Regions from separate parts of the Streptomyces sp. SID5469 genome, predicted to be linked through region 3. Evidence: riboswitches for the same ligand, from Rfam matches in the RefSeq annotation. Region 3 holds a riboswitch; each other region holds the start of a gene.

Region 1 (5,144 bases), 2.1 Mb from region 3:
GGTGCGCCAGGCACCACGCCGCCATGATCGAGCCGCCGCGCGAGACGATCCCGGTCTTGCGGTTCGCGGTGAGCGGCACATAGGGGAGGCGCACGCCCGCATGGACCGTCATGTAGTCCACGCCCTGCTCGGCCTGTTCGATGACCGTGTCCTTGTAGATCTCCCAGGTCAGTTCCTCGGCCCTGCCGTCGACCTTCTCGAGCGCCTGGTAGAGCGGGACCGTGCCGATCGGCACGGGGGAGTTGCGCAGGACCCATTCGCGCGTGGTGTGGATGTTGCGGCCGGTGGACAGGTCCATGACGGTGTCGGCGCCCCAGCGGGTCGCCCAGGTCATCTTCTCGACCTCCTCCTCGATGGAGGAAGTGACCGCGGAGTTGCCGATGTTGGCGTTGACCTTCACCAGGAACCGCTTGCCGATGATCATCGGCTCGATCTCCGGGTGGTTGACGTTCACGGGCATTACGGCCCGTCCGGCCGCGATCTCCTCGCGCACGACCTCCGCCGAGACGTTCTCCCGGACGGCCACGAACTCCATCTCGGGCGTGATCTCGCCGCGGCGCGCGTACGCGAGCTGCGTCACGGCCTGTCCGTCACGGCCCCGGCGCGGCTGACGTGGCCGCCCCGGGAACACCGCGTCCAGGTTGCGCAGCCCGCCGCGCGGCGAGGTGTGCTTGATCCCGTCGTCCTCGGGGCGAACGGGTCGGCCCGCGTACTCCTCGGTGTCGCCGCGGGCGATGATCCAGTTCTCCCGCAGCGGCGCGAGTCCCCTGCGGACATCGGTGTCGACGGACGGGTCGGTGTACGGGCCGGAGGTGTCGTAGAGCGTCACCGACTCCCCGTTGGTGAGGTGCACCTGACGGACCGGCACCCGCAGATCGGGGCGCGAACCCGCGACGTACGCCTTGTGCCAGCCGATGGATTTCCCGGCCTCCTGGTCGCCCTGGGGCGAGGCGAGCGCCTCGCCCGTCTGGCTGGAGGCAGGCGTGCGTGCGTCCTTGTTGGTCATGAGACCTACTCCCTACGCCGGCATTACCCGGTAACAGGTTCAGCGGTCGACGCAGCAATGTCCGCCCGACGATGTTCCACGTGAAACATCGCGGATGCGGAGGTCAGCGCCCTCTCAGCCCGGTGCTCCGAGCTCCCGCGTGTGCAAAGGTCCTCTCACGCTAGCGTCTGATTGGGCGAGCTGAACAGTGGGCCCCTCCCGTTCTTGCGATGATCGGTCGGTGACCACGACGCAACAGCCCCCATTCCCGCCGTCCGAGCCTCCGCGCGGCCAAGGCCCCGGCGGCGGCCGTGGACAAAGCGACGGTCCGGGGGGCCACAGCCCTGGAGACGGCCATGACCATGGCCAGGGCTCCGGAGGCGGGAACGGTCCCGGCCACTCGCACAGTCACAGTCATGGCCCGGCCGCCCCCGTTTCCCAACATCTGCGCAAGGTCATCGCCGCGATCCTGATCCCGTTCGCCGTGGCGGTCGTAGTGGGTCTCGCGGTGCTGTGGCCGGGCGGTGTCCCGGGACATGAGCGCAGCGGTGTGGGCTTCGACCGGCAGACCCAGCAGGCCACGGTCACCAAGGTCGACGAGGTCGACTGCAAGTCCGTGAACGCCTCGGGTGACACCCCGACCGGCGACACCTCCACCGCCGAAGGCTCCTCTGCCCAGCAGCAGGCCAGTGGCACCTGCAAGAAGGCAACCATCCGCGTCGACACCGGCAAGGACAAGGGCCGTACGTTCACCGAGATCGTCCAGCCGGACCAGACACGGCAGTTGCACCAGGGCGAGAAGGTCGTGGTCGCCTACGAACCCTCCGCACCCAAGAACTTGCAGTATTCGGTCACCGATGTGGAGCGCAAGTTCCCCATGGCTTTGCTCGCCGGCATCTTCGCACTCGCCGTCGTCGTCGTGGGCCGGATGCGCGGCGTCATGGCGCTGGTCGCGCTGGCCATCAGCTTCATGGTGCTGACCTTGTTCATCCTGCCCGCGATCCTGGAGGGCTCGAATCCACTGATCGTGGCGGTGGTCGGGGCGAGCGCCATCATGTTGATCGCGCTCTACATGTGTCACGGTCTTTCAGCCCGGACATCGGTGGCCGTACTGGGCACGCTGCTCTCGTTGGTGCTGATCGGCCTGCTCGGCTCACAGTTCATCGGCTGGGCCGCGCTGACCGGCAACACGGACGACAACACTGGCCTGATCCACGGCCTGTACCCGCACATCGACATGAGTGGTCTGCTGCTGGCGGGCGTGATCATCGGTTCCCTCGGTGTTCTCGACGACGTGACGGTCACTCAGACGTCGGCGGTATGGGAGCTGCACGAGGCCAATCCGACGATGGGCTGGCGCGGTCTGTATCGCGCGGGCATCCGCATCGGCCGCGACCACATCGCGTCGGTCGTCAACACGTTGGTCCTGGCGTATGCGGGTGCCGCCCTGCCCCTGCTGCTCCTCTTCTCGATCGCGCAGAGCAGCGTCGGCACGGTCGCCAACAGCGAACTGGTCGCCGAGGAGATCGTCCGCACACTCGTCGGCTCGATCGGCCTGGTCGCCTCTGTTCCCGTCACCACGGCCCTGGCCGCCCTGGTGGTCTCGGCGGACCGCCCGGGAACGCCCGCACCGGCTGCGGCCGCACCGCTGCGCTCCGGGAGGGGGCGCCGCCGCAAGCGCTGACGTCCACTCCAGGGCGGGGCGCATCCGCGGCTCGGCCCAGGAAGAAGGTGACTCCGGCCCGGCGGAGCGCCCGGCGAGGCGAACTGGCTCAATACCGCCGACACACGGCCGTCGGCGTTAAGCCATGTGAGTGCTGAACCGTTACGCCTCTGTTGACGTCAGGTGCGTCAACCCGCGCTCTGCTCCTCCGCGAGGATGCGGTCCAGCGCCTCGTCGAGATGGGCATCGAAGTCAGCAAGGGAACACTCCTGGCCCAGAGGCACCAGCTTGTCGGTGCGGTCGAGGAACGTCACCAGCGGTACCGCCCCGGACCGGAACAGTGCGTGATCGCCGCCCACCTGAAGCCGGATCAGCACCTCGCCGAACGCCTCGCGATCAGCGGGCGCGATGTGCACATCACCGTCACCGCACGGCCGGCCCACCCCGTCGATCAGCAGCTCCCGGCCGAACGTCCAGGTCACGGGCGCGTCGCCGGGCAGGTGGAAGGTCAGCTGCACGGCAAACGGATCACAGGTCTCGTATCGCAGCTCCACCGGAATGCGGAAAGAGAGCTCCTCCGACACGAGGAAGCTCATCATGACCTCTGCCTGCACCGACTCGCGCATCGCCTACCCCGTCGTTTGCCGTCGACTGGCCAGGAGTCAGCCCCTGACGCTGCAGGCATCTTGCTGAAAGTACACGTGAGATCACAAGGAGTGAGTTTTCAGATGCTGATAGAGATGGAGAGTGTCCCCAGCAGCCTTCCGATCTCTCCCTGCAACTGCCGTGCTGCCGGCAGCAACCGGTCGGCCTGGGAAAGCGGGAGGGAGAGCGCCATGGCCGCGGCCGTCGTGCCGGCCGTGATCGGAATCGCGGCGCAGACCGTACCCAGCGCGTACTCCTGCCGCTCGACCACGGGTTCCATCCGTCCCACGCGTTCCAGCCGCCTCAGAAGTGTGTGTTCGTCACGCACCGTATACGGGGTGATCGACTGCACCGGGTAGCGATCGAGGTGGTCCCGGCGGGCCCCCTCGTCGAGCTGGGACAGCAGACACTGGCCGATCGCGTGCGCATGCCCGGTCTCCCGGAAGTCGGCCCACTCCTCGACCGCCGGATTGCCCGGAGTATCGGCGACGCAGACGACCTCGATCTCGCCGTCGCGGTAGACCGCGAAGTACACGGGTACACCGATCGAATCGTGCCAGTGCGCAAGCACGTCGTTCACCGCGCTGCGACGTTTCTCCTGAGCTCCGCTGCTGCCCAGCCGCTCGGCCGCCTCCCCGAGGAAGAACAGCCCCTTCTCACGCCGTAGATAGCCTTCGTGGGCCAGCGTGCGCAGCAGATGGTAGGCGGTCGGCAGCGCCAGCCCGGCTTCGCGGGCCAGCTGTTTGGCGGGTGCCCCGTACTCGCGGGCGGCGACGGCTTCCAGCAGGCGCATCGCCCGCTGCACGGATCCGATCAGCGTGGTGGGGTGCGGCTCCGAGGGCAGAGCGGCCGATGGCAGAGCGGACGCTTCCGCTCGATGGGTGCGCGGCTCCGCCGGCGAACCGCGCCGCTGTGTGGGTGGGCCGATTGATCCGGTGGGTGCGGTGTCAGCGGTGGCCAAGGGGCACTCCCGAAGCGCGTGGAGGGGCCGCCCGTGCGAGGGAACACGGGAGGGGTGTGCGCCGCCCGCGGGGAGCAACCCCGGGTCGAATTCCGGACTTTAACCGCCCCTCACCGCACACAGACGGCCTCACCGGAAAACTTCCCCCACCCGAGGGAACCTGGCGTTCCTGTTACCGGCCCGCCCGTTACCAGCCGCTCACCCGTTCACGCGTCACCCCTGGCCGCGTGCTGACGGCTCACCAGTCGCTGTGCGACGAGGAGCTCGACATGAACTTCCGCACGACGAAGATCAGTCCGCCGACCAGCGCCACAAAGACCAGCAGCTTGAAAAGCAGGCCGATGACAAAGCCGACGACGCTCGCTATCAGGCCGCCGAAGACGACCAGGGCGATGACCGGCACCGCGACCCACTTAACCCACCACGGCATACCCGCGAAAATCTCTCGCATCGCCCTTGTCCTTACGTCTCCGCCCGTCGCCCCGAGTCCGGGGACCTGTTTCCGGGTCCTTCCATGTCCTGCATCCGATGCTAGGGCCGCAGAAGGCCCGAACGGGGGCCTCGCACCCCTTGTCGTCCCCTGACCGGTCCCCTAGGGAACCCTGAGACGGACATCAGCTCTCGGGCGGAGAGAACACCACCACGACCCGCAGATCCTCGGTGATGTGGTGGAACTTGTGGGCGACTCCGGCAGGCACGTACACGACGCTGCCGCGCGCGACCTGGGTGGTTTCCATACCGACCGTGATCGAGGCGCGCCCGCTGACGACCAGGTACACCTCGTCCTGCTGATGCGGCTTCTGCGGGTCGAGTTCGCCCGCGTCGAGCGCGTACAGGCCGACCGACATGTTCCGTTCGCGCAGGAACTGCAGGTAGGCGCCGTCGTTGGC
Region 2 (5,144 bases), 4.1 Mb from region 3:
CAGGATGACGACCGGGGGGCCGCTCGGCTGAGTGGCCCCTTGTTCCGCGACGACACGCCGCAGACGACGTCCTACGGGTCACAGACGCCGTACGTGACTCAGTCGCCCTATGGGTCCCAGACGCCCCATGGGGCCCAGCCCCAGAAGCCGGAGCCCATGCCCGACGCCCCACAGCCAGCGCCCGCCCCGCAGAAGAAGAGCGCGGGCCGTGACCTGGGTGCGGCCATAGGGGTCGGCGTCGGGCTCGGGGTGGTGATCGTCGCGTCGTTGTTCGTCGTCAAGGCCGTCTTCGTCGGGGTCATAGCGGTCGCCGTGGTGGTGGGCCTTTGGGAGCTCACCTCACGGCTCGAGGAGCGCAAGGGCATCAAGGCGCCCCTCGTACCGCTCGCGGTCGGCGGCGCGGCGATGGTCGTCGCCGGATACGTCCGGGGTGCCGAGGGCGCGTGGGTGGCGATGGCGCTCACCGCGCTCGCCGTCCTGGTCTGGCGCATGACGGAACCACCGGAGGGCTACCTCAGGGACGTCACGGCCGGGGTCTTCGCGGCGTTCTACGTCCCGTTCCTGGCGACGTTCGTCGCGATGATGCTCACGGCCGACGACGGTCCGCGCCGGGTGCTCACGTTCCTGCTGCTCACCGTGGTCAGCGACACGGGCGCGTACGCGATCGGCTGGCGTTTCGGCAAGCACAGGCTCGCCCCGCGCATCAGCCCCGGCAAGACCCGCGAGGGCCTGGTCGGAGCGGTCTCGTTCGCGATGGTGGCGGGCGCGCTGTGCATGGAGTTCCTGATCGACGACGGCAGCTGGTGGCAGGGCCTCGTGCTCGGCTTCGCGGTCGCCGCCAGTGCCACGCTCGGCGACCTCGGCGAGTCCATGATCAAGCGGGATCTGGGCATCAAGGACATGGGCACGCTGCTGCCGGGGCACGGCGGCATCATGGACCGGCTGGACTCGCTGCTGCCGACGGCTCCGGTGGTGTGGTTGTTGCTGGTGATCTTCGTAGGGTCTGGCTGACCTGCGCTTTTTCCGGAGAGGGGCCGGCTGTCCATGGGGCAGCCGGCCCCTTCCCGTATGCCCGGAGGTGCTTTCGTAAACTTCTTGACATGTTCGGGCCAGTAAGTTTTGATGATCAAGCGCCAAATTCGACCACATGACCACGGGTTCGGGCGCGGGGGAAGTCAGCGAATTACCGTTACGGGCCATCTCTGTGAGGTCTGTGGTTTCTGCTGTCCTGAAGAGCCCGTGGTGGACAATTCAAGGGGATTTCCGTCTTGCGCTTGAAAGCGATTCCGGCAGTCACTGCAATTGCCGCCGCGACGTTCCTCGGAGCTGCCGCCAGCCCGGCGCAGGCCGGCACCGGCCTGCTCATCGCGGTGCAGATCAACTCGTTCCAGGACTGGGGCAATTTCAACCAGGACCCGGTGGAAAGCACCAACACTCCCGGTGACGCCATCCGGGCCTGTGACTGGACGGCGGACGGGTGGGCCGTCACGTCCTACCTGGATGTCGGCAGGAACGGAACGTGGGACCGCACGGTTTCGACGAGCGGCGTTCCCTCGGATTTCTGTACCCACTGGGAAACCGGCAACCTCGCCGAGGGCACCAAGGTGACCATCAAGGCGTGTAACACGAAGGCCGGTTACGCCCCGAAGAACTGCAAGGAAGAGGACACCGTCGCTTAAGGATCGCTTTTCCTTGCGTGATGCGGTTCTTGTCACGCACTGGGCCGGGCGTCCCCGGCACCCGTGACGACCGTGACATCCCGTGGAGGCGGGCCCGGACACAATCCGGTGCCCGCCTTTTGCGTTTCTCCCAGGGGGGCCGTCTTTGGGCCGCCCGAGAAGGTCCCACGACGACCGGGGGCGACCGGAGGCCACCAGGGGCGACGAGGGGGTTGATGAGGGGTGACCAGCGCAACCGGCTCGGCCCCCAGGTCACCCGATTCGATCTGCGACACTGGTACAGCCATGCCTAAGCCCGGAGAACTCACTTTCGTCGCCCCGCGCGGAGCCAAGAAGCCGCCGCGGCACCTTGCCGATCTCTCGCCCGCCGAGCGTAAAGAGGCTGTTGCCGCGATCGGTGAGAAGCCGTTTCGCGCCAAGCAGCTCTCGCAGCACTACTTCGCGCGGTACGCGCACGACCCGGAGCAGTGGACCGACATCCCCGCCGGTTCCCGCGCCAAGCTCCAGGAGGCGCTGCTTCCCGACCTGATGACGGTCGTGCGGCATCTGTCGACCGACCAGGACACCACCCGCAAGACGCTGTGGCGGCTGTTCGACGGGACGCTCGTCGAGTCGGTGCTCATGCGCTACCCGGACCGGGTGACGATGTGCATCAGCTCCCAGGCCGGGTGCGGTATGAACTGCCCGTTCTGCGCCACCGGACAGGCGGGCCTGGACCGGAACCTGTCGACCGGCGAGATCGTGCACCAGATCGTGGACGGCATGCGGGCGCTCAGGGACGGCGAGATTCCCGGCGGCCCCGCCCGTCTCTCCAACATCGTCTTCATGGGCATGGGCGAGCCGCTCGCCAACTACAAGCGGGTCGTCGGTGCGATCCGGGCGCTCACCGACCCGGAGCCGGACGGGCTCGGGCTGTCGCAGCGCGGCATCACCGTGTCGACCGTCGGGCTCGTCCCGGCCATCCACCGGTTCGCCGACGAGGGCTTCAAGTGCCGGCTGGCCATCTCCCTGCACGCCCCGGACGACGAGCTGCGCGACACTCTCGTGCCCGTCAACACGCGGTGGAAGGTGCGGGAGGTGCTGGACGCCGGCTGGGAGTACGCGGCCAGGTCCGGACGCCGGCTCTCCATCGAGTACGCGCTGATCCGGGACATCAACGACCAGGCCTGGCGCGGTGACCGCCTCGGCCGGATGCTCAAGGGCAGGCCGGTGCACGTCAACCTGATCCCGCTGAACCCGACGCCCGGCTCGAAGTGGACCGCCTCGCGGCCCGAGGACGAGAAGGCGTTCGTCGAGGCGATCGCCGCCCACGGGGTGCCGGTCACCGTCCGGGACACCCGTGGCCAGGAGATCGACGGAGCCTGCGGCCAGCTCGCGGCCACCGAGCGGTAACCTGTCCCGCGTAGGTACATCTTCATATTCCGACAGGGGAGCGCCACAGCGCTGAGAGTGCGGGAGAGTCCGCAGACCCTCTGAACCTCGCCCAGGTCATTCTGGGTAGGAAGTTCGGTCATCACTCAAGCTGTTGCGCCCTGCCCGGGAACTCGTCGGAGGCTCCCGGGCAGGGCCGCGTCTTCTCCTGGTCACTCCAGGAGGAATTCGGTGAGCACCACCAAGAAGTTCACGGCCGCGGCCCTGGCCGCCGGGCTCGGGCTCGTCACGCTGTCCGCGTGCGGCTCGTCCGGCTCGGGCGGCGGCGACGCCGACTCCAAGACGGTGACCCTGGTCAGCCATGACTCGTGGGCCGCCTCGAAGAGCGTGCTCGAGGACTTCGAGAAGCAGTCCGGCTACACGGTGAAGGTCCTCAAGGATGGCGACGCCGGGCAGGCGGTCAACAAGGCGATCCTCACCAAGGACAACCCGCAGGGCGACGTCTTCTTCGGCGTCGACAACACCCTGCTGTCGCGGGCGCTCGACAACGGGCTGTTCCAGCCGTACGAGGCCAAGGGCTCCGGCCTGATCCGCCCCGAGTACCAGGTGGACCGGGCCAAGCACCGGGTGACACCGATCGACTCCGGTGACATCTGCGTCAACTACGACAAGAAGTACTTCGCCGACCACAAGCTGGACCCGCCGGCCTCCTTCGGCGACCTGGTCGAGCCGCGGTACAAGAACCTGCTCGTCACGGAGAACGCCGCCACGTCCTCGCCCGGCCTCGGCTTCCTGCTGGGGACGGCGGCCGAGTACGGCGACAAAGGCTGGCCCGACTACTGGAAGAAGCTCAAGGCCAACGGCGTGAAGGTGGTCGACGGCTGGGAGCAGGCCTACAACCAGGAGTTCTCGGGCTCAGCAGGCGGCAAGAAGGCCAAGGGCGACCGGCCGCTGGTCGTCTCCTACGCCTCGTCCCCGCCGGCCGAGGTGATCTACGCCAGCCCCAAGCCGAAGACCGCGCCCACCGGGGTCGCGAGCGGGACCTGCTTCCGGCAGGTCGAGTACGCGGGGCTGCTGAGCAACGCGAAGAACACCAAGGGCGGCAAGGCGCTCCTCGACTTCCTCGTCACCAAGGAATTCCAGGAGGACATGCCGCTGAACATGTTCGTGTACCCGGTGGTCAAGGGTGCTCAGGTCCCCGCCGAATTCAGCGAGTTCGGTCCGGCGGCCAAGAGCCCCGAGACCCTGGCCCCGGCCGAGATCGCCGACAACCGTGACCAGTGGGTCAAGTCGTGGACCTCGCTCGTACTGAAGTAGAGCCCCCGGCGCGCAAGGGGCTCTCCCGTGGGAGCGCGGCGCGGCTCGGGCTCATGGCCCTGCCCGTCGCGTTCTTCGGGGTGTTCTTCGCCTACCCCGTCGCGGCGATCGTGGCGCGTGGTCTGAAGGCCGACGGGGCCTGGCAGTGGGGGCGGATCGGTGACGTACTGGCGCAGTCCGGCATACAGCACGTCCTGTGGTTCACCACCTGGCAGGCGTTCGCCTCGACAGCGCTCACGCTGCTGATCGCGCTCCCCGGCGCATATGTCTTCGCACGCTTCGATTTCCGGGGCAAGCAGGTGCTGCGGGCCGTCGTCACCGTCCCGTTCGTGCTGCCGACGGTCGTCGTCGGTACGGCCTTCCTGGCCCTCGTGGGCCGCGGGGGACTCCTCGACGAGCTGTGGGGCGTACGGCTCGACACCACCGTCTGGGCGATCCTGCTCGCGCACGTCTTCTTCAACTACGCGGTCGTCGTCCGCACCGTCGGCGGTCTCTGGGCGCAGCTCGACCCGCGTCAGGAGGAAGCCGCGCGGATGCTCGGCGCCTCCCGGTTCGCGGCCTGGCGCAAGGTGACGCTGCCGGCGCTGGCCCCGGCGGTGGCGGCGGCCGCGCTGATGGTCTTCCTCTTCACCTTCACCTCGTTCGGTGTGGTGCAGATCCTCGGCGGTCCCACCTTCTCCACCCTCGAAGTCGAGATCTACCGGCAGACCTCCGAGATCTTCGACCTCGCCACGGCCGCCGTGCTGACGATCATCCAGTTCATGGCGGTCGGCGCGA
Region 3 (5,144 bases):
GTCTTCACGAGGGTGTCGAGCGCGGTGCCCGGCGCGATCCGCCGGCGCTCGCCGTTGACCGAGATGTTCATGCGGACTGCTCCGTGAGTACGGCGGTGCTGAAACGCCTGGGGGTGAAGGGGCGGGCCTCGTCGGGAAGCTCGCCGGTGGTCAGGACATGCGCCATGGCGTCTCCGGTGACGGGGGTGAGCAGGACGCCGTTGCGGAAGTGGCCGGTGGCCAGCAGCAGCCCGTCCAGCTCGGTGGGGCCGAGCAGCGGCGCGTTGTCCGGCGAGCCGGGGCGCAGTCCCGCGCGGGTCTCGGTGAGCGGCAGTTCGGTGATCCCCGGCACCAGCTCGTGCGCGTCGCGCAGCAGCTCGTACACCCCGCCCGCGGTCACCGTGGTGTCCCAGCCCAGCTCCTCACTGGTCGCGCCGACGACCAGCTCGCCACTCTCGCGCGGCACCAGATAGATCTGGCTGCCGCGGACGACGGCGCGCACGGTACGGCTCAGGAACGGTGCGTACCGCTTCGGCACGGTCAGCCGCAGCACCTGTCCCTTCACCGGGCGGACGGGCGGCAGTACGTCGTCGGGGACGCCCGCGAGCTGCCCGCTGAGGCTGCCCCCGGCGAGCACGATCTGGCCCGCGGCCAGCTCGGCGCCGTCCCTGGTCACGACCCCGGCGGCCCGGCCCCGCACCAGGAACAGGCGCTCGGCCCACACCCGGTGGAAGACCACCCCGGCGCGCTCGCAGGCCACCACCAGCGCCTTGGCGAGCCGGCGCGGATCGATCTGGTGATCGCCGTCGACTCTGAGCCCCCCGCGTACGCCGGGCGCGAGCATCGGCTCGAGACGGCGGCACTCGCGGCCGTTCAGCCACTCCGACTCGAGCCCCGACCGGCGTTGCAGGGCATGCAGTTCGCGCAGCTGGGCACGGTCGTCGGCGTCGAGCGCGACGGCGAGCGTGCCGCACCGGCGGTAGCCGAGATCGTGCCCGGTCGCCTCGGTGAGCTCGGCGGCGAAGTCCGGATAGCGGCGCGCGGAGGCAAGGTTGAGCCCCAGCAGGGTCTGCTCGCCGTAGTGCAGCTCGGTGACCGCAGCGAGCATCCCGGCGGCCACCTGGGCGGCCCCGCCACCGGGGTCGGGGTCCACCACAGCCGTGGCGAACCCGCGCTGCGCGGCGCGCCAGGCGGTCACCAGACCGATGATTCCGCCCCCCACGACGAGGACGTCGGAGGTATGTGTAGGCGACATGGGCGTCCAGCCCCTCCCTTCGCCGGCATGACCCGGATCAGGTTCGTACGGTCGGAGGCCGTCCCAGCCTCCCTCTCAGCCCGGTGCGTCCGGGCTCCCGCGAGTGCTTTACGTTGGCCAGCCTAGCCCGTGCCGTTTGCCTCAGTAAGGGAGCCTCCTGCCATGGCCCGTTCGCTCGACGGACTCGTCCTCGCCCCGGTCACGGACCAGGCGCCGGGTCAGGTGGGTACCCGTACCCGGTTCACGTACCACGAGAAGGACGGCGAGATCTGGGCCGAGTACGCGGGCGGCGATGTCGTACGCGGCCACCTCGTGGGCAGGCGTGAAGGGGACCGCCTGGACTTCCGGTACGTGCAGCTGAAGCACGACGGGACCACATCGTCCGGGCACTGCGTCTCCACGGTGATCGAGCTGGCGGACGGCCGTGTGCGTCTTCAGGAGACCTGGGAGTGGGAGTCGCAGCCGGGCAACGGGACGAGTGTTGTGGAGCAGGTCACTGAGCACGCCCCCTGACTGACAAACTGTCAGTTGTCTATGGTGATCAGGTGAGCGAGCAGACGCAGGAACGAGGCCGTACGGCAGCGCGGCGTGTCGTCGTCGTGGGCGCGGGCATGGCCGGGGTGCAGACCGCGGTCGCCCTGCGGGAGCAGGGCTTCACGGGCGGAGTGACGCTGATCGGCGCGGAACCCCATCAGCCGTACGACCGGCCGCCGCTGTCCAAGGCCGTGCTGCTCGGCAAGGCCGAGGGCTCCGCCTTCGACGTCGACTTCGAGGCGCTCGGCATCGAGCTCCAGCTCGGCCGCGAGGCGCTCGGCCTGCGCCCGGAGGACCACGAACTCGACACGGACTCGGGCCCCGTCCCGTACGACGTCCTGGTCGCCGCCACCGGTGCGGAACCGATCCAGCTGCCGGGCGCCGAGGGCGTCCCGGGCGTGCATCTGCTGCGCACCCTGGACGACGCCGAGCGGCTGCGTCCCGTCCTCGCCCAGCAGCACGACATCGTGGTCGTCGGGGCCGGCTGGATCGGCGCCGAGTTCGCCACGGCCGCGCGCGAGGCAGGCTGCGCGGTCACGGTCGTCGAGGCCGCGGACCGGCCGCTCGCGGGGGCGCTGCCCGCCGAGGTGGCCGCGCCGATGACGGCCTGGTACGGCGACAGCGGGGCGCGGCTTCTCACCCACGCGCGCGTGGAGCGCATCGAGCCGGGCGCGGTGGTGCTCGACAACGGCTCGCGGGTGCCCGCGGGCGCCGTCGTCGTCGGCATCGGCGCCCGTCCCGCCACGGCCTGGCTCGTCGGCTCCGGGATCGCGCTCGGCGCCCACCAGGAGGTCCTCGCCGACAACCACCTGCGCACCTCCCTGCCGGATGTGTACGCGGTCGGCGACTGCGCCTCCTTCCCGTCGGGACGCTACGAGGCGCGCCTGCTCGTCCATCACTGGGACAACGCCTTGCAGGGCCCGCGGACGGTGGCCGCGAACATCATCGGGGAGGCCCCGGCGGCGTACGACCCGGTCCCGTACTTCTGGTCGGAGCAGTTCGGCCGGTTCGTCCAGTACGTGGGCCACCACGCGACCGCCGACGCGACGGTGTGGCGCGGGGACCCGGAGGGGGCCGCCTGGACGGTGTGCTGGCTGCGTGAGGGGCGCCTGGTCGCCCTTCTGGCGGTGGGCCGTCCGAGGGACCTGGCCCAGGGCCGGAAGCTGATCGAGTCGGGCGCCCCCATGAACCCGGAGCTGCTGGCGGACGCGTCGCGCCCGCTGAAGGCGGCGGTCGTGTAGCACTCCCCGGGCACTCTCGGGCACTCCCCGGTTCCGCCGCGGGCGAGGGGGGCGGAGCACCTCGATGGGGGCAGTATGTCCATTTCACCCCCACCTGGGCGAGACTCGGGTACCGACTGTCAGTCCGGGATGGCAGTCTTGGTTGCGTGACCGAGATTGACGCAAAGATTGATGCTCTCGTCCCCGCCTGGCTCACCCTCCCCGACATCGCCGAACAGTTCGGCGTCGAGGTGACGCGTGTCCGGCAGCTGGTCAAGGAGGGCCAGGTGATCGCCGTACGCCGTGGTGAGAACCGCGCGCTGCACGTCCCCGCCGCTTTCATCGACGGGGACAAGGTCGTCAAGGGCCTGACCGGCACCCTGACGCTCCTGCGGGACGACGGCTTCTCCGACGAAGAGATGATCGAGTGGCTCTTCACGCCCGACGAGAGCCTGCCCGGTACCCCCGCGCAGGCTCTGAGCGAGAATCGTGGGACGGAGGTGAAGCGCCGCGCCCAGGCGCTCGCCGTCTGACCTGAACAGAGCCGTCCGGTGTACGGACCGTGGCCGGCCATGCCCCGCCGCGGTCCGTACACCGCCGAGAGACGGTCCGTACGTTCACCGACCGACGGTCCGTACGCCACCGACAGGCGGTCCGTAGGCCACCGGCCGACGGCCCGTGAGCCACCGACAACGGGGGAACTCCACCATGCCCGACACCGCCCGCGACCGGCTCGCCGACGCCCGCGTCTATCTGTGCACGGACGCCCGCAGGCGCCAGGGTGACCTCGCCGAGTTCCTCGACGCGGCCCTGGCCGGCGGCGTCGACATCGTGCAGCTGCGCGACAAGGGCATGGAGGCGGCCGAGGAGCTGGAGCACCTCCAGGTCTTCGCGGACGCCTGTCGCCGCCACGGCAAGCTCCTCGCGGTCAACGACCGGGCGGACGTCGCGCACGCCGTCGACTCCGACGTGCTCCACCTGGGGCAGGGCGACCTCCCCGTCCCGGCGGCCCGGGCGATCCTCGGCGCCGACGTCCTCATCGGCCGCTCCACGCATGCCGAGGCCGAGGCCGAGGCCGCCGCCGTCCAGGAGGGCGTGGACTACTTCTGTACGGGTCCCTGCTGGCCCACCCCCACCAAGCCCGGCCGGCACGCCCCGGGCCTCGACCTGGTCCGCCACACGGCCGCCCTGGGCACCGACCGCCCCTGGTTCGCCATCGGCGGCATCGACCTCGGCAATCTCGACGAGGTTCTCGAAGCGGGCGCCCGCCGTGTCGTCGTCGTGCGCGCGATCACCGAGGCGGACGACCCGAAGGCGGCGGCGGAGGAGTTCGCGAAGCGGCTCCGTCACGCCTAGTCGTCGGCGCGGTCATCCGCGCAGCCACCCCTCAGGTGTCCGAGGGGTGGACAACAAGTCGACAATTCGGGCAAATGCCCGTCATCCGGTTGGGGGACCGCCGGGCCCTGGCTAACCTGCGGGTATGGCCCTCGGAACCGCATCCACCAGGACTGATCGCGCACGCACTGTGCGTGACATGCTCGCGTCCGGCAAGACCACGTACTCGTTCGAGTTCTCGGCGCCGAAGACCCCCAAGGGCGAGCGGAACCTGTGGAGCGCGCTCAGGAGGGTCGAGGCGGTCGCCCCCGACTTCGTCTCCGTGACCTACGGGGCCGGCGGTTCCACCCGCGCGGGCACGGTCAAGGAGACCGAGCAGATCGTCGCCGACACGACGCTCACCCCGGTCGCGCACCTGACCGCGGTCAACCACTCCATCGCGGAGCTGCGCAACATCATCGGCCAGTACGCGGACGCCGGGATCCGCAACATGCTCGCCGTGCGCGGCGACCCGCCCGGCGACCCGATGGGCGAGTGGGTGCCGCACCCGAGGGGGCTGACGTACGCGGCCGAACTGGTGCGTCTCATCAAGGAGTCGGGCGACTTCTGCGTGGGAGTCGCGGCCTTCCCCGAAATGCATCCGCGCTCCGCCGACTGGGAAGCCGACGTCGAGCGCTTCGTCGACAAGTGCCGGGCCGGCGCCGACTACGCGATCACCCAGATGTTCTTCCACCCCGAGTCGTATCTGCGGCTGCGTGACCGCGTCGCCGCGGCCGGCTGCGAGACCCCGGTGATCCCCGAGATCATGCCGGTGACGAGTG
Region 4 (5,144 bases), 4.7 Mb from region 3:
TGGCCGAGGCCGCCGCGATGTTGCGCATCGCCACCCAGACCGCCACGGAGGTCGACCAGAACCTCCCGCAGATGTACTCCGACCTCGGTTACACCCTCACCCTCTGCGCCCGCACCGCCGGGGAGGGCGAGGAGCCGGGCCCGGAGGTCCGCGAGGAGGCCGTCGACGCGCTCCGGCGTGCCGTGGACCTCACCACGCCCGCCGAGGACGGGGAGATGCTGCGCACCCGCCTCGACCGGCTCGCCGACGCCGTGGTGATCGGCTCCCCCTCGGACGACCGGCCGCGCGCCGCCGCACAGGCCGAGCAGGCCGTCGACACCCTGCGGCGCCTGCTCGACCTCACCCCCGAAGGGCACCCGGAGCGGGGGGACGTACTGCTGCGGCTGGCGGGGAACCGGTTGGTGGCACAGCATCCGCAGGAGACCATCGACCTGCTGGTACAGGGCGAGTCCGCGTACGCCACAGACCCCCGCCGGGAGCAGATCGCCCGGGCGTTGCTCGTGGAGGCGGCCATGCTCAAGGGAGAGCTGGACTCCCGCGCGGACCTCACCCCCGAGCAGCAGGCGGACTGGCAGGCCATCGACGACGTCATGCTCCCGCTGCTGTCCGGGGACACGACCGGCCACCCGATGCGGTCCGTGATGAATCTGATCGGCCTCGGCGGGGAGGGGGGCGGGAGCCGCAGCCAGGAACTGATGGACTTCGGCAGCATGGTCCTCGGCTACCCGGACCGGGTCGGCCTGAACGAGATCTTCGCCAAGGCGATGGAGCTCCAGGCCCGGCGCATCGCCAGGCTGCCCGAGGAGGAACGCGCGGGCGCCGTCGCCGCGTTCCTGGCGGGAGACGACGACGAGGGCGCGCCCGGGCCGCCGGGCGGGCGGGTCGAGGAGTCCGAGGAGCCGCCGGACACCAGCAGCCTCGACGAGCTGCTGGAGATCCACGAACGACTGCTGCCGCGGCTGCCACCCGACTCCCGCGAGCACCGCCTGCTGCACGGCGGGCGGAACATGCTGCGCCTCGTGCAGATCATGTACGAGTCCATGTACGCGCCGGGCGACACCCGGACGCGTCTGCAGCTGATGCGCCGGGCCCTGCCGCTGATGCGGGAGCTGTTCGAGGAACTGCCCGCCCAGTTGGAGGAGCTGGGGATCAAGCCGGAGCTCTTCGGCGCCCATACGGCACTGGCGTTCGCGTACGAGTCGCCGTTCGAGCAGCTGGAGGCGGTCGAGGAGGGGGTGCGGGCCGCCCGCCGGAGGCTCACGGAACTCGCCCCGGACACGCCGGAGTACGCCGAGACCCGGACCACCCTGGCCCTGTCCCTCTTCGTCCGCCATGCCCTGTGGTCCGAGGAGGCCGACTACGAGGAGGCCGTGGGCATCGCCCGGGAGCTGACCTCGGCGCCGGCTCCCGGCTGGCGCACGGCCATGCTGCTGACGCAGTGGACCTCCGCGGCCCAGTCGCGGATCCAGCGCACCGGGCTGCTGGGCCAGGCACCGCCCGGGGTCGGGCAGTCGCCCAGCCTGATCACCCGGCTGGCCTCCGACGGCGCCGCCACCGCGCTCGACGACCGGGACCCCGTGGAAGCGCTGGAGACCCTGGAGGACGGCCGGGCGCATCTGCTGTCGGGGGCGCTCAACGCCCGCCGCGAACTGGAGGTCCTGCACGGTGCGGACGCCAAGCTGCACGGCCGGCTGCGGGCCGCGCTGGAACGGATCCGGGCGCTCCGCACGGCGAGGGAACCGGGCCGATGGCCCACACCGGACGAGGAGGACGAGCTGCGGTCCGCTTCCGACGACGCGGCCTGGCTCGTCGCCGAACTCCAGCAGCACCCGGGCTTCCAGCGCTTTCTGACCCCGCTTCCCCTGGGTCTCGACGACCTGCTGCCCGCCGCCGCGGAGGGGCCGGTGGTGAGCGTCAACATCAACCCGCGCCGCTGTGACGCCCTGGCGCTGTGCCCCGACGGGCTGCGCGCGGTACCGCTGCCGCGGCTGTACGCCTCCGATCTGGTGGCACAGGCCGAGTCCTTCCGGGTCGCCGTCGAGGCACTGACGGCCGGACCGCGCGACCCTCTGTTCGAGGACGCCCGGGAGATCTTCACGGGAACGCTGGCCTGGCTGTGGGACGTACTGGCCGAACCGGTCCTGGACGCCCTCGGGTTCACCGGTCCGCCGGAGTCAGGAGCGCCCTGGCCCCGGCTGTGGTGGTCGCCGTCCGGGGTGCTCAACTCCTTTCCGCTGCATGCCGCCGGGCGCCACGGCAGCGGGGAGGCGGCGGACGCCGCCGTCCTGGACCGGGTGGCCTCCTCGTACACACCGACCCTGCGCGCCCTGCTCTTCAGCCGGGCCCGCAGGCGCGCGGCACCCGGCCGGCGGCGCACCCTGGCCGTGGCCATGCCGCAGACCGCCGGACAGGCCCCGCTGGCCCGTACGGTCACGGAGGCCACCGAGGCGGTGGCGGCGGGCGGAGGCGTTCCGCTGATCGGACCGGCCGCCACCCGGGACTCGGTGCGTGCGGCCATGGTGGACGCGGCCGTGGTGCACTTCGCGTGCCACGCGGACAGTGACCCCGAGGACCTGTCGGCCGGCCGGCTGCTGCTGGCCGACGGCGACCTGCTGATCCGCGACATCGCCGAGCTCCACCTGGAGACGGCCGAGTTGGCCTACCTCTCGGCCTGCGGCACGGCCCGCGGCGGCGCCACCGCGGCGCTCGCCGACGAGGTGATCCACCTGGGCTCCGCGTTCCAGCTCGCCGGCTACGCCCAGTCGGTGGCCACGCTCTGGGAGGTGGGCGACTCCTTCGCGGCCAGGGCCGCGGCCGAGTTCCACCGCACCCTGGCCCCCTCCCTCCCGGGCCCCGGCCCCCTGCCCGCGGCCCTGGCCCTGCACCACACGGTGCGCTCGCTGAGACAAGACGACCGGGAGCGGCCTTGGACGTGGTCGGCGTTGGTGCACGCGGGGGCCTGAGCGGCGCGTGTGCGGCGGGCGGAAGACGGGCCGGAGACGGGCACCGGGCGGGCGCCAGACGAGCGGACGAGCGGACGAGCGGACGAGCGCCAGACGGGTAAAAAATCCCGATTTAGGAGGGTTCATTTCCTGTTGACCGCACTAGAATGAGAAACAGCCTGCGGGACGAGCGAGGGAGTTCGACCGGAGTAGCCGACTTTGGCGTGAAGCTGGGAGTACGTGGTTTCCGCCCGGGCCGACGTCGACGGTCGGGCTGAGAGGCTGGAAGGTCGCAGGACCTGACAGCGACCTCTGGAACCTGATCCGGACCATACCGGCGCAGGGAGCCCGTCTCGCAGGTTATTCGTGTGCGAAGCGACGCACCCACGGACCCCGCGGTATTGTCCTGACATGGATGCCGTACGTGCGGTCCTGATCGACATCGACGGTGTGCTCACCGTCTCGTGGAAGCCACTGCCCGGCGCGATCGAGGCGCTGCACCGGATCCGCGACGCCAGCCTCGGCGTGGTCCTGCTCACCAATACGACGTCCCGTACGCGCGCGTCGATCGCTGCGACACTGGGCGCCTCGGGCTTCCCGGTGAGCGCCGAGGACATCCTCACCGCACCCACCGCCACCGCGGCCCATCTCACCGACCACTGTCCCGGCGCCCGCTGCTCCCTGCTGAACAGCGGTGACATCCGGGAGGACCTCGTCGGCGTGACCCTGCTCGACGACACCGACACCGTCCCGGACGTCGTCATCGTGGGCGGTGCCGGCCCAGAGTTCGACTACGCGGCGCTCAACCGGGTCTTCGGCCACCTCCAGCGGGGCGCCCGGCTGGTGGCGATGCACCGCAACCTGTACTGGCGCACCGACCGCGGACTGGATCTCGACAGCGGTGCGTTCCTGCTCGGGCTGGAGCACGCCGCCGGCACTCGGGCCGAGATCACCGGCAAGCCGGCGCCCGCGTTCTTCGAGGCGGCGCTGACACGCCTCGGGGCCGGCCCCGGCCAGGCGGTCATGGTCGGCGACGACATCGAGTCCGACGTGCTCGCGGCACAGCGCACGGGTATCACCGGTGTCCTCGTCAAGACCGGAAAATACCTGCCCGAAACGCACCACGCGGCGAGCGCACGGCCCGACCACGTCCTGGACTCCGTCGCGGATCTCCCCGCCCTGCTGGACTCCGTCGTGCGCCGCTAGGGCCTGCCCGAGGGGTCACCCCCGGGCGTGCCCGCCTGCCTCAGCCCTCGTCCGGCGCCAGCCGCAACGAGATGGAGTTGATGCAGTACCGCTGATCGGTCGGGGTCGCATACCCCTCCCCCTCGAACACATGTCCGAGATGCGACCCGCAGCGAGCGCACCGCACCTCCGTCCGCACCATCCCGTGCGAACGGTCGTCGATCAGCTCCACGGCGTCCGTGTTCTTCGGGTCGTAGAAGGACGGCCAGCCGCAGTGCGACTCGAACTTCTCGTTCGACGTGAAGAGCTCCGCGCCGCAGGCACGGCAGGAGTAGACGCCCTTCGTCCTGGTGTCCGTGTACTCACCCGTGAACGCCGGCTCCGTGCCGGCCTTGCGCAGGACCGCGTATTCGGCCGGGGTCAGCTCCGCGCGCCATGCCTCGTCCGGCTTTTCGATGTCGTACGACACGAGCCTCAGCCCCTCACTGCTTCGACAGACGGTCCAGGATCCGCGGGCCGAGCTCCGTCACGTCGCCCGCGCCCATGGTGAGAACCAGATCGCCCGGCCTCGCCATTCCCGCGATCACCGACGGGACCTCCGCCTTGTCGTGCACCGGCGTCACGTCCGCGCCCGCCGCCCGCGCCGCCTCGATGATCAGCTCGCTCGTGATGCCCGGGATCGGGTCCTCGCGGGCCGGGTAGATGTCCAGGACCACGGACGCGTCCGCGAGCGCCAGGGCCTGCCCCATCTCCTTGCCCAGCTCCTGCGTGCGCGAGAACAGGTGCGGCTGGAAGACGACCAGGATCCGTGCGTCACCCGCCGCCGCCCGCATCGCCTCCAGGTCCGCGGTCATCTCCGTCGGGTGGTGCGCGTACGAGTCGATGACCTGGACGCCCGCCTCCTCACCCTTGAGCTGGAGGCGCCGCTTCACCCCCGTGTAGGCGGCCAGGGCCGAAGCGAGGTCCGCGGCCGGGATGCCCAGCGCCACCCCCGCCGCGAGCGCCGCCACCGCGTTG

What was found. Region 3 has a riboswitch for thiamine pyrophosphate ahead of thiO (glycine oxidase ThiO). Riboswitches for the same ligand answer to the same signal wherever they lie in the genome.
Region 1: another riboswitch for thiamine pyrophosphate. It lies ahead of thiC (phosphomethylpyrimidine synthase ThiC); the one in region 3 lies ahead of thiO (glycine oxidase ThiO).
Region 2: another riboswitch for thiamine pyrophosphate. It lies ahead of GTY58_RS13710 (thiamine ABC transporter substrate-binding protein); the one in region 3 lies ahead of thiO (glycine oxidase ThiO).
Region 4: another riboswitch for thiamine pyrophosphate. It lies ahead of GTY58_RS11565 (HAD-IIA family hydrolase); the one in region 3 lies ahead of thiO (glycine oxidase ThiO).

The regions. Positions count from the first base shown of each region.
Region 1 covers NZ_WWIN01000001.1:5,232,681-5,237,824, forward strand. The annotation lists gene thiC (phosphomethylpyrimidine synthase ThiC) at 1-1,006, opposite strand, end outside; TPP riboswitch at 999-1,155, opposite strand; gene GTY58_RS22345 (YibE/F family protein) at 1,227-2,669, shown strand; gene GTY58_RS22350 (SsgA family sporulation/cell division regulator) at 2,837-3,274, opposite strand; gene GTY58_RS22355 (IclR family transcriptional regulator C-terminal domain-containing protein) at 3,373-4,152, opposite strand; gene GTY58_RS22360 (DUF5326 family protein) at 4,493-4,705, opposite strand; gene GTY58_RS22365 (cupin domain-containing protein) at 4,869-5,144, opposite strand, start outside.
Region 2 covers NZ_WWIN01000001.1:3,218,495-3,223,638, reverse strand. The annotation lists gene GTY58_RS13725 (phosphatidate cytidylyltransferase) at 1-1,011, shown strand, start outside; gene GTY58_RS13720 (hypothetical protein) at 1,269-1,679, shown strand; gene rlmN (23S rRNA (adenine(2503)-C(2))-methyltransferase RlmN) at 1,965-3,071, shown strand; TPP riboswitch at 3,096-3,201, shown strand; gene GTY58_RS13710 (thiamine ABC transporter substrate-binding protein) at 3,282-4,367, shown strand; gene GTY58_RS13705 (iron ABC transporter permease) at 4,343-5,144, shown strand, end outside.
Region 3 covers NZ_WWIN01000001.1:7,331,611-7,336,754, forward strand. The annotation lists gene thiS (sulfur carrier protein ThiS) at 1-71, opposite strand, end outside; gene thiO (glycine oxidase ThiO) at 68-1,234, opposite strand; TPP riboswitch at 1,232-1,345, opposite strand; gene GTY58_RS31735 (hypothetical protein) at 1,397-1,747, shown strand; gene GTY58_RS31740 (FAD-dependent oxidoreductase) at 1,780-3,009, shown strand; gene GTY58_RS31745 (Rv2175c family DNA-binding protein) at 3,156-3,521, shown strand; gene thiE (thiamine phosphate synthase) at 3,697-4,344, shown strand; gene metF (methylenetetrahydrofolate reductase [NAD(P)H]) at 4,469-5,144, shown strand, end outside.
Region 4 covers NZ_WWIN01000001.1:2,679,862-2,685,005, forward strand. The annotation lists gene GTY58_RS11560 (CHAT domain-containing protein) at 1-2,963, shown strand, start outside; TPP riboswitch at 3,125-3,305, shown strand; gene GTY58_RS11565 (HAD-IIA family hydrolase) at 3,354-4,148, shown strand; gene msrB (peptide-methionine (R)-S-oxide reductase MsrB) at 4,189-4,596, opposite strand; gene murC (UDP-N-acetylmuramate--L-alanine ligase) at 4,610-5,144, opposite strand, start outside.